One region of the Paenibacillus hunanensis genome, then DNA from elsewhere that is predicted to be linked to it. Evidence: predicted binding sites of a transcription regulator. Region 1 holds the regulator's gene; each other region holds the start of a gene.
The links. Region 1 encodes LexA, which represses DNA repair genes until DNA is damaged. Its sites were predicted from a motif close to CGAACATATGTTCG; they were not measured.
Positions count from the first base shown of each region.

Region 2: addB (helicase-exonuclease AddAB subunit AddB) is a predicted target of LexA. The motif match lies at 2,283-2,296, and genes of this name have one in related genera.
Region 3: recA (recombinase RecA) is a predicted target of LexA. The motif match lies at 1,592-1,605, and genes of this name have one in related genera.
Region 4: SK066_RS15470 (DNA polymerase IV) is a predicted target of LexA. The motif match lies at 1,273-1,286, and genes of this name have one in related genera.

Region 1 is NZ_CP139194.1:2,579,670-2,583,532, reverse strand. It holds gene SK066_RS10510 (methyltransferase) at 1-295, opposite strand, end outside; gene SK066_RS10505 (DUF896 domain-containing protein) at 455-655, opposite strand; gene SK066_RS10500 (LysM peptidoglycan-binding domain-containing protein) at 908-1,525, opposite strand; gene lexA (transcriptional repressor LexA) at 1,824-2,450, shown strand; gene SK066_RS10490 (hypothetical protein) at 3,111-3,344, opposite strand; gene SK066_RS10485 (glycoside hydrolase family 127 protein) at 3,369-3,863, opposite strand, start outside.
Region 2 is NZ_CP139194.1:1,858,291-1,862,153, forward strand. It holds gene mtaB (tRNA (N(6)-L-threonylcarbamoyladenosine(37)-C(2))-methylthiotransferase MtaB) at 1-291, shown strand, start outside; gene SK066_RS07540 (class I SAM-dependent rRNA methyltransferase) at 687-2,054, shown strand; gene addB (helicase-exonuclease AddAB subunit AddB) at 2,351-3,863, shown strand, end outside.
Region 3 is NZ_CP139194.1:3,526,413-3,530,275, reverse strand. It holds gene SK066_RS14230 (competence/damage-inducible protein A) at 1-1,176, shown strand, start outside; gene recA (recombinase RecA) at 1,676-2,743, shown strand; gene SK066_RS14220 (regulatory protein RecX) at 2,994-3,821, shown strand.
Region 4 is NZ_CP139194.1:3,806,711-3,810,573, reverse strand. It holds gene SK066_RS15485 (MerR family transcriptional regulator) at 1-342, shown strand, start outside; gene SK066_RS15480 (SDR family NAD(P)-dependent oxidoreductase) at 332-691, shown strand; gene SK066_RS15475 (hypothetical protein) at 792-1,235, shown strand; gene SK066_RS15470 (DNA polymerase IV) at 1,458-2,753, shown strand; gene SK066_RS15465 (ferredoxin) at 3,146-3,382, shown strand; gene SK066_RS15460 (L,D-transpeptidase) at 3,768-3,863, shown strand, end outside.

The DNA of each region.
Region 1 (3,863 bases):
CTACTTTTAGATATGGACGACGCAGGAACAAAATCACCCCAAGGAACACATACAACAGTACCGTTACGACAAACAGGATAACGCTTGTCGATGCAGCCGGATACATAATCCCCATGGTACCGTATACAAGACCGAGCAGTACAAGTGTTGCCGGGAACACAATGTTGCGTCCTTTGTACACCATGAATTCAGAGCTGGCTTTTGTTGTGCCCAGACGATCTTGACCTGCCTTTTTACGGCGATCATTTAACTGCTTCGTATTGCGCTTGACTTGCCTTTCCCAGGAACGGGACATCGCTTTTCCCCCTATAATCTGTAATGTAAGTCTGTTATAACAAAACAGGATGCCGTGTCCTGATCGTTGATCAGTAGCGACATCCCTGTATGGTTATTGCGTCGATGATCATCAGATGAGACTGTACATAACAAAAAGCTGTGAATACAGCACAGCTATTTATGCGTTGCCTTTTTGTTCGTTCTCAGCGTCCTCGACCCATTCGATCGTTTCGAGCTGCTGACGGAAATTGCGGCGGATATTGCCCAGGTAAACCTGGCGTAGCTCGTCGCGCTCTACTACTTCTTCCGCAGTAAGTCCAACTTCCTTTTTCTTGCGTGCTAATTCATTAATTCTTGCAATGATTACGTCGATGTCCATAACTACCCTCCCAAATCTATCTTTTCTAACTTTGACATGTAAAAAAAAGCTTGTCAAGGCTATTCGCACCTGACAAGCAAACGATAGAACAATATATAAATCCGGAGGAGATCCGGTTAGATCATAACGATAATAAAATAACAAAATACAACGATAGATGTTTATGAGATATTGTATAGTCCAATCCATCATCATGAACTTTTGTATAGGTTAGCGACCTGCCACATATGAAACGCCATATTTATAAAAGATTCAGTTATGTGGAATAACGAGCACATCGCCACTGCGAATATCGCTAGTATTCAGATTGTTCTCATCTCGTATTTCGGCAATATAATCACGAATGTCTGTATCCGGTGCTTTGTATTGAGAAGCGATCGCCCAGAGACTATCTCCTTCAGTCACGATCACATGCTGCTTCATTGCAGGGGATTCATCCGCAGTAACAAAATGCTGAAATCCTCCATATAACAGTACACCTGCAAACAAGATACTTACCATTAAGCGACCTGTAGAGTTCCATCCGGATTTGCGCTTCTTGGATGGACGTGCCGACTTCTTACTCTTGCCCATCGTTTTGCGAGCTGTCATCTGGATCAGATCCAGTGTCTTGCGACGGAAAGAGCGTCCAGCGCGTTTAGCTAATGGCTTGTGACGTCCTGTGCCTGCTGTATCTCCATCCACGTATACCCATTCGCTCACCGAAGGCTCACTGGATGTTGCCTTCTTCGTCGATGCTTGCATCTTGGATGCAGATAATGGTGTAGATCCAGTCGATGTATGAGTAGATGTGCTTGCTACCGACGAAGCAGCGTCATCCTGAGTTGAGTTCGTGTCGTGGATACTTTTGTATGTAGTATATTTAAGCATGTGCTTCACACTCCAAACGTTTGTTCTTGTTTTCCTGAAAAGAATATAGCACGAACATATGTTTTGATCAATAGGTTTTTCGAACTTTTGTTCGCTTTTTTTCAGGAGTGTTTTAGAGTGCATTGGAGAAGGCTGATTGTATATAGAAAATCGTGAATCCAACTTTATAGAAGTGCTACGCGATACATGCTACTTTGTTCGCTGTAAATTCTAACTTACTTTTAGAACTTATGTTTGTACGAACGGAAGTTCTATGTTATAATTTTGCCAAACGTTACAGTATTGGGGTTGATACAGTATGTCCAAGATTTCTAACCGCCAGCAGGCGATTCTGGAATTTATCCGGAATGAAGTAAAATTGAAAGGCTATCCGCCATCCGTTCGTGAGATCGGTGAAGCTGTTGGCCTCGCTTCCAGCTCGACGGTTCACGGACACCTGGACCGCCTTGAGAAAAAAGGATTGATTCGCCGTGACCCTACGAAGCCGCGCGCTATTGAGCTGCTCGGTCAAGAGGAATCGGAAAACAATCTGATGTTTGCACAGACAGTATCCCGCGTACCGATCATCGGTAAGGTTACTGCTGGTGTACCGATCACTGCTACTGAGCATATTGAGGACTACTTCCCATTGCCACAGCAGTTTACCGGTGACAATCAAGTGTTTATGCTCTCCGTTGTCGGTGACAGTATGGTTGAAGCAGGCATTCACAATGGCGACTTCGTTATCGTTCGTCAGCAACAGACAGCCAACAATGGCGATATCGTTGTAGCGATGACTGAGGACGACGAAGCTACTGTGAAAACGTTCTATAAGGAAAAGGATCATATCCGCTTGCAGCCAGAGAATCCACGTTATGAGCCATTGCGCCTTACTCGTGTAACGATTCTCGGTAAAGTAGTTGGTCTGTTCCGTAATCTGCACTAAGGGCTTGCTGATGATGAGCCTGGTCATAGTCCATTAAAAAAGACTCTCGCATAATGTGAGAGTCTTTTTTAATGGACTATTCATTTTTAAAAATGGTAAAACTTCTGTAATACGACTTTACTCATATGTAGACTAGCCAGCTGATACACATCAGATTGCTTAGCCATTTGAAACGCTAATATTACATAAACAGACATTCACATGACTAAGCTTCATTAAAATCATACCTTGAAGTATAGATAAGTATGCCTCCTACTACGAGTAGGAACAATGGTATAATGAACCAAATGATTCCGATATCAAATAATTGATATTGAAAAGCTCCACCGTTGATCTGTGAAGAGTACGCTGCTCCTCTTAGACCAGCAAGTATGAATCCGGTACAAAGTATAATAGTCGCACATACAATAGATGTACAACCTAACAGCAATTTTATCATTTTACCACCTCCACAATAATCTCCTGTCTTATTATACAGACAGGAGATTATTGTCGCATCTTTTGGAAGTATACGGAAAATATTTTAGTAATATAGCTGTTATTGTGAGTATTTTATATCATTTTTCACATTTTTATTCTTTGTTTTATTGATATTATTTGCAATTTGCTGTGCATGTGCGTACTCTATGATTTTGTTGGCTAACCGTTTCGTAATCATGTTTAGAACAGCTTCGTTTCCAGTACCTTTGCCATCAATTCCTTAAAATCCTTACTATCCGCCTTCTCTGCTAACCGCTCCTCCATTGCATTAAACTTTTCTGCCAGAAAATACGCATTTAAATATAGCACCAGATGATCCTTAGCAATCGCTTCAAGATGTTCCTTATTGGAGGTATAGCCTGCGATCACACTATGAGCAAAAGCTTCGGGATTGATGTTGACTTTATTTTTCATCCTTCATTCTCCTTTGCTACCGCCTTATGCTTTATTTAGCCAGACCTGCATTTCTCCAGGTGTGCGATTGGCCCAGCTATAATATGGAATCAGCTTTAAGGTATGCGGTGCATACGTTGGCTCTGCTACAGAGCTGTACAGCAACTGTTCCCATTCTGTCCCTACCTGCTGACGCTCTGCCTGCCATTCGATCGTTCCGACACCACCTAACAACTCTGGATCAAATCGATAGGTCGCCTGCTGATTACTATGAACTCGAATCAGATGCAGATTGGCTCCATTGTCCTCTTGCTCTGCGCAATAAATAAGTGGTCCTCGTCCAATCGCCAGCTTGCCCCAATCGCTTCGTACTAGTGGATGCGCGCTATATTGCCTGATCTCCATCGGCAGGGTCAGCTTGAGCTGATCACCCCTTTGCCACGTACGATTCAAGCTAACAAAACCATCCTCTATATTCAAAGACACCGACTCACCATTCACAGTTAGCACAGGCTTGCCTGACCAATAAGGAATGCGTAA
Region 2 (3,863 bases), 720 kb from region 1:
AAGCATGCACGCGTGCACCAGCTGATCGATCTGTCTGAGCAAATGCAGCTGTCCTATGCTGAGAAATTTGTCGGTCATGTGCTGGATATCATTCCAGAGAACAATGACAAGGGCGTATTCGGCGAAGGTATGATCGGTGGTTATAGCGATAACTATTTGCAAATCGCCTTTGAAGGCTCGGAAGAGCTCGTTGGTAAGCTATGTCGTGTGAAGCTTGTTGAGCCAGGTGCGAATACGTCTAAAGGCCAGCTTGTACGCGTATTGGAGCAGGAGCCAAGCCAGCTCGCTTAAAGCGATTGGGCGCTATGCTTAAAAGATAACATATAGTAGAACAGTGCTGGTGAAAATAGCTTTTGCTATTTGGAAATCAAGCATTTTGGTGAGAATAACGATATGCGTTCAGATGTATTGGGTGTATAAACTCATTCGTACTGTTTTTAAAATGAGAAGTTGTTTATAGATCAAGCTTCATAATAATATTCAGCAGGATTTCATTTTGCATAACTGGCGAGATGCCGGAGCCGCAAGGTGAAATCCTTTGTTTTGCCGTGAAATGTATATCGTGAAGTGTATTTGGTATGAATCGCTTGAAATGTAGTACGCATTGATCAGGATAGAATCAATGAATAGTAGATCGATCGGTATTTGATTGTATTGGGATGTACGTATAAAAGGAGTGAGCCATCGTGGCAACGGTTATTTTACAACAGAAACGTAAGAAAAGATTAGAGCAAGGACATCCGTGGATGTTTGAAGGGGAAATTGCTACAGTAGAGGGCGAGCCGCAAGCAGGCGAGGTTGTACAGGTGATGAATCATCAGCGTAAGTTCCTCGCTACAGGTTATTACAACCCGGCATCGAAAATTAAAGTTCGTATTATTTCCAGACAGCCGGTGATCGAGATGGATCAGGCGTTTTTTGCCGAGCGATTCCGCTGGTGTGTACAGCATCGGGAGCGCTTTTTGCCTGAGGAGCGTGCTTATCGTCTAGTGTATGGTGAGGCCGACTTTTTACCTGGCTTGATTGTGGATCGTTTTGACGATGTACTCGTTGTCCAGCTGCTCACGCTTGGTATGGATCAGCGTCGCCAGCAGATTATCGATGCACTGGTTGAAGTTATTCAGCCAAAAGGCATCTATGAGCGTAGCGATGTATCCGTTCGTAAGCTGGAAGGGCTGGAGGAAACGACAGGCGTACTGTATGGTGAATGTCCACGTCATGTGACCGTGCAGGAAAATGGCTTGTGGATCAAGGTCGATATCGAGCAAGGTCAGAAGACCGGTTATTTCTTCGATCAACGCGAAAATCGTGACTCGATCGCTCCGCTGATGCTCGGCTGGGGTGAACGTAGCGGCATTACATTGCAATCGGTCACACAGGATGGCGAAACGGTACAGGCTCCCGTGAATCGTAAAGGCAATGTGGTGGAATTCCCATACTGGGATGGAGCAACGGTGCTAGAATGCTTCTCGCATACAGGTAGCTTCACGCTCAATGCATGCAACTACGGTGCGAAAAAGGTAACCTGTTTGGATATTTCTGCACATGCGATCGAAAGCGCTGAAGAAAATGTACGTCTGAACGGGTTTGAGGATCGGGTAGAATTTGTCGTAGCCGATGCATTTGACTACCTGCGCAGCAATGCCAAGGGACTGGAAGAGCGCCGCAACCGCGCCGAAGGCGGTAAGCACGATACATCTGTACCGATGACCGCAGGCGGTGGACGTAGCTGGGATGTTGTGATTCTCGATCCACCTGCATTTGCCAAAACGAAAAATGCAGTTCCTGGTGCCGTACGTGGCTACAAGGATATTAACCTGCACGGTATGAAGCTCGTGAATGAAGGCGGCTATCTCGTAACTGCAAGCTGCTCGTATCATATGAAGCCCGAGCTATTCCTGGAAACGATTCAGGAAGCCGCTCAGGATGCAGGCAAGGTGCTGCGTCTGGTAGAGTGGAGAGCGGCAGGTAAGGATCATCCGCAAATTCTCGGCGTAACCGAAGGGCATTATCTCAAGTTTGCGATCTTTGAAGTGCGTAGCGCTTCGTTTTAATAGATAAAGCAGTGTTCTGCCCAAGCATTATTCATTCAGTAAGCCTTATAGTATAATTATAGTTATGGTGAGGAGTCCCCTCCGCCTGTCGTACCGCATTGTACGCCTGAGGCGGTGGGGATTTCCTTGTTTACGGGTATACTATACAGGAAGATAAGCACAGCGGAATGATAACGACATAGCAGTAGTATTGAAATCCAACACATAGTACGATAAAGTGGAAAGATAAGAACATTTGTTCTATTAAAGAATTGTAAGTGAAGAGAGATATTTTACAGACCAAAGGGGATATGCATATGCCTCTCAAGTTTATGATCGGCCGCTCGGGCAGCGGTAAAACGACAACGATTATTAATCGAGTAATCGATAAAATTGCAGCGGAGCCGACAGGCGCACCGCTATTTATTATTGTGCCAGAACAGGCATCCTTTCAGACGGAGCATGCGCTTATTCGAACCGAGCGTGTACGTGGCAATATGCGTGCAAGTGCATTTGGCTTTCGGCGTTTGGCACAGCTTGTACTGCGTGAGGTCGGCGGTTCGGCCCGAATCGTGATTGCAGATGAAGGCAAAAAGATGCTGCTGTATAAGCTCCTTCAGCAGCAACAATCGCAACTTAAGCTATTTGGACGTTCTGGTGAGCAGTTTGGCTTTATTAGTCAGCTGAGCGAGCTGTATAGCGAATTTAAGCATTATTCGCTCACAGCCGAGCAGCTAGAGGGCTATGTACAGCAATCTGTAACAGGCGTCTCACCACTTCTGACAGACAAGCTACACGATTTACAGCATATTTATCGCCAGTACGAATATGGATTGTCGCAGTTATATATTGACCGCGACGATACGCTTGATGATCTGGCAGAAGCGATTCCGCGCTCAGAGATGCTGAACGGAGCAGAGGTCTGGATTGATGGCTTTCATAGCTTTACGCCACAGGAATATAGAGTCATCATGGCACTGCTGGACAAGGTAGATGGTGTGACGGTGTCGCTGACACTGGATCGTCCGTACTGGGATGAGCAGCCACCCGAGATGGAGCTGTTTTATCAGCAAGCGGTTGCTTGTCGACGTCTGTATCAATTTGCAGAAGCGCTTGGTCATGCCGATCCTCAGGCGGTAGAGAATCTGTCGCCTGCACATGAGGATGTCCCTGTCCGCTTTGCGCATAGTCCGCTACTTGCCCATCTGGAAAAGGGCTATCGTACGCGCAGTCTGTGGAAGGGTGGTCGTCTACAACAGGGTACAGCGGATGAGCTATCTGTACATTGTGCCCCTGATCGTCGTACAGAAATCGAGGGCGCACTACGTGAAATGGTGAAGCTAGCGCGTGAGCAGGGAGCAAGATGGCGAGAAATGGCTATCTTTGTGCGTAATCTGGATGATTATGAGCATCTGATTGCACCGCTAATGGAAGATTATAATATTCCTTATTTCTTAGATAAACGACGTGGTATTTTGCATCATCCGCTAGCTGAGCTTATGCGTGCTGCACTTGATGTGGTGCAGTATAACTGGCGCTATGAAGATGTATTTCGCTGTATCAAGACGGGATTGCTCGTCACACTGGATGATGAAGTAACGGCAGATGATCTGGATCGCCTTGAAAATGTCGTGCTCGCATGCGGTATTCATGGATATCGCTGGACAGATGGACGCGAATGGAGAGGCATTCCAAGTCTGTCACTGGAAGCAGAGGAGACAGAGAACGGCCAGCCGAGCGAGCGCGATATGATGCAAGCGCAGCAGATTGAAAAGGTACGCCGTAGAGTCGCCGCGCCACTACAACGGCTGGAGAAAAAGCTCAAAAAGG
Region 3 (3,863 bases), 950 kb from region 1:
GTATACTATCAGACTGTGGTAGGGGATAACTTGAATCGTCTCAAGCAAGCGATTGAGCTTGCTTCTAGCCGGGCAGATGTAATTGTATTTTCCGGTGGCATCGGGCCAACCCAGGATGATCTGACCAAGGATGCACTTGGTGAGGTGCTGGGGCGCTCTCTGCACATTCATGCGGAATCGATGCAGACGGTAGAGAAGTTTTTCGAGGGTCGGGATAAACCGATGACAGAAAACAATCGTCGTCAGGCGATTATTTTGGAAAATAGCGATCCGCTTCGCAATGAAGTCGGCTTAGCCGTAGGTGTTGCGATCTCGCAAAATGAGAAGCACTATATCGTTCTGCCAGGCCCGCCAAAGGAATTGCAACCGATGTTCGAAAATCAAGCGATTCCGTGGTTGCTGGAGCATGTGCTGACAGATGAATACCCAATCTATTCTAAAATGCTCAAGTTCGCGGGTATTGGAGAATCCGCACTGGAGGATGCGCTGCTTGATCTGATCAGTGCGCAAACGGACCCTACGATCGCACCTTATGCGAAAGAAGGCGAGGTCACGATTCGCCTGACGACGAAAGCTCCCGATGAGAAGGAAGCGATGAGTAAGCTAAAAGCGATGGAAGCGCAAATTCGCGAGCGCCTGCCAGAATATATGTATGCAGATCGAGATATTACAATTGAAAATCAGATCATTCAGATGATGACAGGGATGAAGCTTACGCTAGCCGCAGCCGAAAGCTGCACAGGCGGACTGGTAATGCAAAATCTGACGACGATCCCAGGAAGCGCGCTTGTATTCATGGGTGGCGTTGTATCCTACTCCAACGAGATGAAGGAGCAGATTTTGAATGTTCCGCATGAGCTGCTGGAGGGAGAGAATGCACCGGGAGCTGTAAGTGAAGAGGTAGCAGAGGTGATGGCGGATCAAGCACGTCGTCTGCTGGATACAGATTTCGCGGTCTCAGTGACCGGTGTGGCAGGTCCAGGCTCATCTGAACGTAAGCCTGTCGGTCTTGTCTATATCGCGATCGCTGAACGTGATCGCAAAACTGAAGTCTTCCAGCTTAACCTGAAAGGCAATCGTGAAGCGATTCGGATTCGTTCTGCAAAAAGCTTGATGTATCGTCTGTGGTTGCGCCTCAAGCAGCGCGAGAATGAGCAGCTTGCAGAGCAATCCTGATCATATAGCTATGGTATAAATCATAAATGCTTAACGCTAAACGATCATCTATCGATTCACAGGAGTAAGCACAAATAACGAATATAATGGTACAAGCTTGTGCTCTTATTCCACTTCATTAATTACCTGTTACAGGCATTATAGATAGCATATCAGACTGTATATTTATTGTGCTTGCAGAGCACAAAACCGTGTGCTATGATCATTTCAGACGGAAGAACCGCAGCAATCGTATTGCTGCGGTTTTTTGTTTCATGGGCGCCCAAAATTGTATGATGATCGATGAAATAGACTATCGTTTTTGTATAGCCAAGCAGCTATTTTATCTATCAAGTAGCTTTAAATTAGGTTAAAAATGTATCCGTTCTTAAATTACCATTATTTGTAATCTATAAGTGACAAAGCGGTAAAAAGACGAATATATGTTCGAAAAAAGCTTGGCAAAGAGCGAACAATAAGGTATAATTAACTTATAAACATTGAGAAGGATGTGAGCTGATTGTCAGATCGTCGTGCTGCGCTGGATATGGCGCTTCGTCAAATAGAGAAACAATTCGGTAAGGGTTCCGTTATGAAACTTGGTGAATCCACGCATATGCAAGTAGAAGTTGTACCAAGCGGTTCTATCGCATTGGATATCGCTCTGGGAACAGGCGGTATGCCAAGAGGTCGTATCGTTGAAATATATGGCCCTGAATCTTCAGGTAAAACGACAGTAGCTCTGCACGCGATTGCAGAGGTTCAAAAAGCGGGCGGACAAGCAGCATTTATCGATGCTGAACACGCATTGGACCCTCAATATGCGAAAAACCTGGGTGTTAACATCGATGAGCTGCTGTTGTCCCAACCGGACACAGGTGAGCAAGGTCTGGAAATCGCTGAAGCACTCGTACGTAGTGGTGCGGTTGATATCATCGTTATCGACTCCGTAGCAGCACTCGTGCCAAAAGCGGAAATCGAAGGCGAGATGGGTGACTCTCACGTAGGTCTGCAAGCACGTCTGATGTCTCAGGCGCTGCGTAAGCTTTCCGGTGCGATCAGCAAATCCAAAACAATCACAATCTTCATCAACCAGCTTCGTGAAAAAGTTGGCGTTATGTTCGGTAACCCTGAAACAACACCAGGTGGTCGTGCATTGAAGTTCTACTCGACTGTTCGTCTGGATGTTCGCCGTATTGAAGCTATCAAGAACGGTAACGATGTGGTTGGTAACCGTACACGTGTTAAAGTTGTTAAAAACAAAGTTGCCCCTCCATTTAGACAAGCAGAGATCGATATTATGTATGGTGAAGGTATCTCCAAAGAGGGTAGCTTGATCGATATCGGTACTGAAAAAGATATTATCAATAAGAGCGGTGCTTGGTACTCCTATGAAGGTGAACGTATGGGTCAAGGTCGTGAAAATGCGAAGCAATATCTGAAAGAAAATCCTCAGGTTGCGCTTGTTATTGAAAACAAAATTCGTGAGCTGAGCAATCTGACTACGCTTGTTGAAGCTCCGAGTGATGCACAAAAACGTGAAGAAGAGATCGAAGAGCAAGAACTGTTCTCCGAAGCAACAGAGTAATTTCAGGTTTGGTCCCATATGCCCGGGGCTGCAAACTTTATAAGCATTCCTTCGTCGGTTTGTGCCAGCATTCCGTCGAAGCAAGCGCCTGTAACGTGTCTCACGTACAGGCGCTTTTTGCACATATCGGCAGAGGATAAGGAATTCGTGTTAGAGTGATAACCTGGTAATAAATCAAAAATCAAGCTGATTAACGATAGCAGCTCTGCATCATACGATAATCCAATGGCAGAGTGGAAGGGACAAAAGCATGAACAATAGATACAGCTGGGGTCGCAAGCAGAAGAAACGCGAAGCATCGAATACAACGAATGAACCAAATGAATCGAATGAGAACAATGAATATAGTACAACATCAAAGGAACAACAATGGGAGCAGGAAGAGGAGCTAGAGGATCGTGCTGATCCACTCCAGGATTTTCCTGAGCATGAGGAATTGGAAATTACAGGCGTGGAGCAGGCAAGGTGGCCACGACTTCATTATAAATTATTTTTTGGCGAGCTAAAGCTAGTCGTACATGAAGATGTTATGATCAAGTATCGGATGCTCAAAGGGTACAGCTTTACTAAGGATGCCTTACGCGATATTATGGCTGCCAATAAGCTTCAGGCTGCCTATGCTTCGTCGATCAATTATTTGAGCTATCGTTCACGTACGCGTACAGAGGTAGCTCGAAAGCTAAAAGAAAAAGGCCACGACGAACATGTTATTGAGACGACTCTGGAACGATTGGAGCAGGAGAAGCTGATCGATGACCATCTGTTCGCAGAGCAGTGGGCTAGACAGCGCGTTCGTACCCAGAAGAAGGGGAAAGTATGGATTCGTCAGGAACTGCGTCAAAAAGGCGTACAGCCTGCTCATATTGAGCAGGCATTAGGAGAGATTGACGAAGATGAAGAACTGGTCAGTGCAACCATGCTTGCTCGTAAAAAGTGGAATAGCACATCCGGTGAATGGCTGGATAAAAAGCGGAAGACGATGGCGTACCTGATGCGTCGTGGGTATTCCTCTGATCTTGTGCGCCGTGCACTGGCTGCAATGGAGGAGCAGGATCAAATGGAAGAGGAAAACGATTAGATATAATAATACGGAACTATGGATCTAGGAGTGCAATAATTA
Region 4 (3,863 bases), 1.2 Mb from region 1:
CAGACAGCTATGCTCAGCGGATTGAGCAAGGATACGATCCTATTTTATGAAAAGACAGGATTAATTCCTGCAATAGCTCGAAATGAAATGGGCTACAGAGTGTATAGTCAGGAAGATATCGACACGCTTCAGCTTATTGCCTGTCTGAAAAAAACGGGGATGTCGTTAGAGGATATTAAAAGCTACCTCCAGCTCGAAGCATCTGAAGAACGATATCAAAGGCTTCAGGATCATAAAGAAAAGCTTGCACAGCAAATGATGGAATTGCAGAACGTGATTGACATCAAGCTAAATAAAATCAAACGTAAAAACGAACAGGAGCCTAAACCAGATGGAATCTAAAAAAATTGCGCTTGTTACAGGGGCGAATAAAGGGATTGGCAAAGCAATCGTGAAAGAGCTTGCCAATCGAGGTATGATTGTATTTTTAGGTAGTCGAAATGCTGAACGAGGCCGTATGGCTGTAGCTGAGCTACAACATGAAGGTGAGGTTCATTATGCGAGGGAATTAGCAAGCACACAAATCAAGGTGAATGCGGCGGCACCAGGGCATGTAGCGACAGATTTTAACGACTTTCATGGTACTCGTACGCCTGAGGAGGGGGCGGCAATTGCAGTGAAGCTGGCGACATTGGATGAAGATGGCCCTACGGGTGGTTTCTTTGACGATACCCGAGCGATCCCATGGTGAACAGGGTCGTATTCATTATATACTGTATGGTAGTGCTTGATGGATAGGAACCAAACAAACGGAGTAAAGCAACAGCGATGATGAATAAGGAGGATTCACAGTGCAACAGCAAAACATTGAAATCGAAGCGGTCAGCACACCGCTCGGTTATGTATATGGACGCGATGCGGTCTATGTGGACAGGCTGGACTATGAGCTAGAGCGTCGCCATGTGACGTTAGTTGGTGAGTTTAATGGTACGCTGGCAAGTAAAAGCGAATCCGATGATTTTGTGAAGTACACATTGTGCTTCGAGGGAGTATATTATTTTAATGCAATGGAGTTAGATTTGCACGGGGATTATCTGCCAATAGGGAAGACAGACATCAAGTCAGACTGGCTGGAATATCGTCAGTCGCCATTGTTAGAACGAGCGAAGCAGAAGGCAAAGCGAGAGCTAAAGGAGTTGCGTCATTTTATTCTATTTACGTATGATAATGTGTTTGAGATTGCCTGTCAAAATTATACGCTAGAGCTGCATGTAGATGAGCAGAACGCTGAATAGTCATTGTCAGATGGCTATTCTTTTTTTATAATAAAACAGAACACATATTCGCTACATATCGGGTTCACGGTTCCTAAAAATGGGTGCGTTGAGAAAATGGAATGGTGCAAGTCATCCAGTCTGCTCATTGAATGTTTACTCACTATACCAGGAAAATATACTCATTTATAGATAGCAGTCAAAGGTCTGCGAGAAGTCGGAGATGACAGGGGGAGAAAGCAGATGAGGGAAGACACCAGCAGTCATTATCCTACCCGCGGACGGGTTATTTTGCATGTGGATATGAACGCCTTTTATTGTTCTGTGCATGCAGCGGAGCAGCCAGACAAATATGCTGGCAAGCCTACCGCAGTCGCCGGTAGTGTGGAGCTACGGAAGGGCATTGTCGTGACCGCCTCCTATGAAGCACGGCGTATGGGTGTGAAGACAGGAATGCTCGTAGGTCAGGCACTGCAAAAGTGTCCACGATTGACACTAATTGCTCCTGATTTTCATTTGTATCGGAAATATTCGGCTGCATTTATGAATATAGCGTATAGCTATACACCGCTCCTACAGGCAACCTCGATCGATGAATGTTATCTCGATATTACGGGATCAAGCCAATTCGGCACGCCGCTGGAGATCGCAGCCGATCTGCAAAACCGTATTCGAGATGAGCTTCGTCTGCCCTGCTCTGTTGGTGTAGCGCCTAATAAGCTGCTTGCCAAAATGGCGTCTGATATGAAAAAGCCGAACGGCATCTCGATTTTGCGTATCCGTGATGTACCGAAGCTGCTATGGGAGCAGCCCTGTGCAGAGCTATTCGGGATTGGGCATAAAACCGCTACCAAGCTGCGTGAGATGGGCATACGCACACTCGGTCAGCTCGCAGCAGCCGATGAAGCGCGTTTGAAAGCACGTTTTGGCGTGATGGGAAGCTGGCTCAAGCAGGCGGCTAATGGCATCGATCATTCCCTAGTAGAGCCGGACAACGAGCCGAATAAATCAATCGGGCATACGACTACATTACCTGCGGATATTCAGGAGCTTGAGGATATTCGGCGTGTGATGCTGAATCTGAGTGATCAGGTGTGTCGGCGTATGCGTCGGCAGAAGCTGATGGCGCATACGGTACAGATTACGATTCGGACGCCAGATATGAAGACGATCACACGCTCGCGTGCGCTGAGCGTACCGACGGACACGGCAGAAGAGGTCTATCATGAAGCGTGTGAGCTATATGCCAGACACTGGCATGGGAAGGGTGCTGTACGTCTGCTCGGAGTGACGCTGCAAAATCTACTGCCGCGTAGTGAAGCGGCGATTCAGCTTGATCTGTTTGATTATGAGCGTCAGCCACAGAAGGAGCAGTTGAATGAGGTCATTGATCAACTGCGTGATAAGTTTGGCGAAAGTGCGGTATTGACCGCAGGTATGCTTGGTAATGATCCATCTGTGCTGATCCGTAATCATAAGTTGCGCGGAACATCACTGCAAAAGGATGGGCGTCGTTTTGACTTTGATAAGCCAGAGTGAGGCGATGATCCTCAAGCTGGTTTTGTTCATTTCAGATCCTGCATATCCAAGTTTCTCTTTGAGGTGCATATGCCGTGCTTATTATATATCGTATCTGTTGCATTCGCAGCGATTCAGGTCGATGCTGGAGCGTATTTCTGAACAGAGCAATCATAGGATATGCTTGCTATATCGCTGTTCATACAGGGTTTAATGGTGGATGTGAAAGGGTAAAAAGGACGTAGTGAAGCTTCGATTCCATGATCATTGTGTGACAGAGTTAGTAGGAATGACGCACGCGTCAAGTGGATTTTATTTGAAATTGTTGAGGCTTTGTATTATATTTTGAATATCTGTACAGACTGGTGTCCTATAAATAGACAACTGGAAAGTAATGATAGGAGGATATACACATGAGCAAATATACTTGGGTTGATAAAGATACATGCATCGCTTGCGGTGCATGCGGCGCGACTGCACCTGACATCTACGATTATGATGATGAAGGCCTGGCAGAAGTGATCTTTGGCGGCGACAGTAACCGTGGTGTAACAGCGATTCCAGAAGACATGCATGAAGACATGCTGGACGCTTGCGACGGTTGCCCAACCGATTCCATTATCATTGCAGATGAGCCACACGCCGAGTAATTTCGGACGCGTTCATACGCATACGCAATGCTATAAGCGAGAAAGAGCACCGTTTTGGCTACATAGCCAGCGCGGTGCTTTTTTTCATTCTCGCGAATCGAGTAAATGGATGATGAGGATAAGCTATATGGTTCCTTACGCATAGCTACTGTTTCACATTTCTGAAAATAAAGCAGGCACCAGAGTATATAATTTGATTCGACAGCCCTACGTCCGTTCTATCGAGAAATGACCGCTTTTGACCGATAAAAAGGGATATAGGCTTTTTTTGCCGTAAATTCGTTTATCATGGCAGAAGCACCTGGCGTTACAGCCGAAGCAAAGTACATATAAAACGGCTGTGAAGCCCGGGAAAGGAGATCCGGAGCGGGAGTCCGGAGATACCATGAAAAACCTACTTTATTTGAAACGCTATGTGAAGATGCATCCCGACAATCGCATGGGCTGGTACTTGCTCGGTAAGGAGTACGAGTCTGACGGA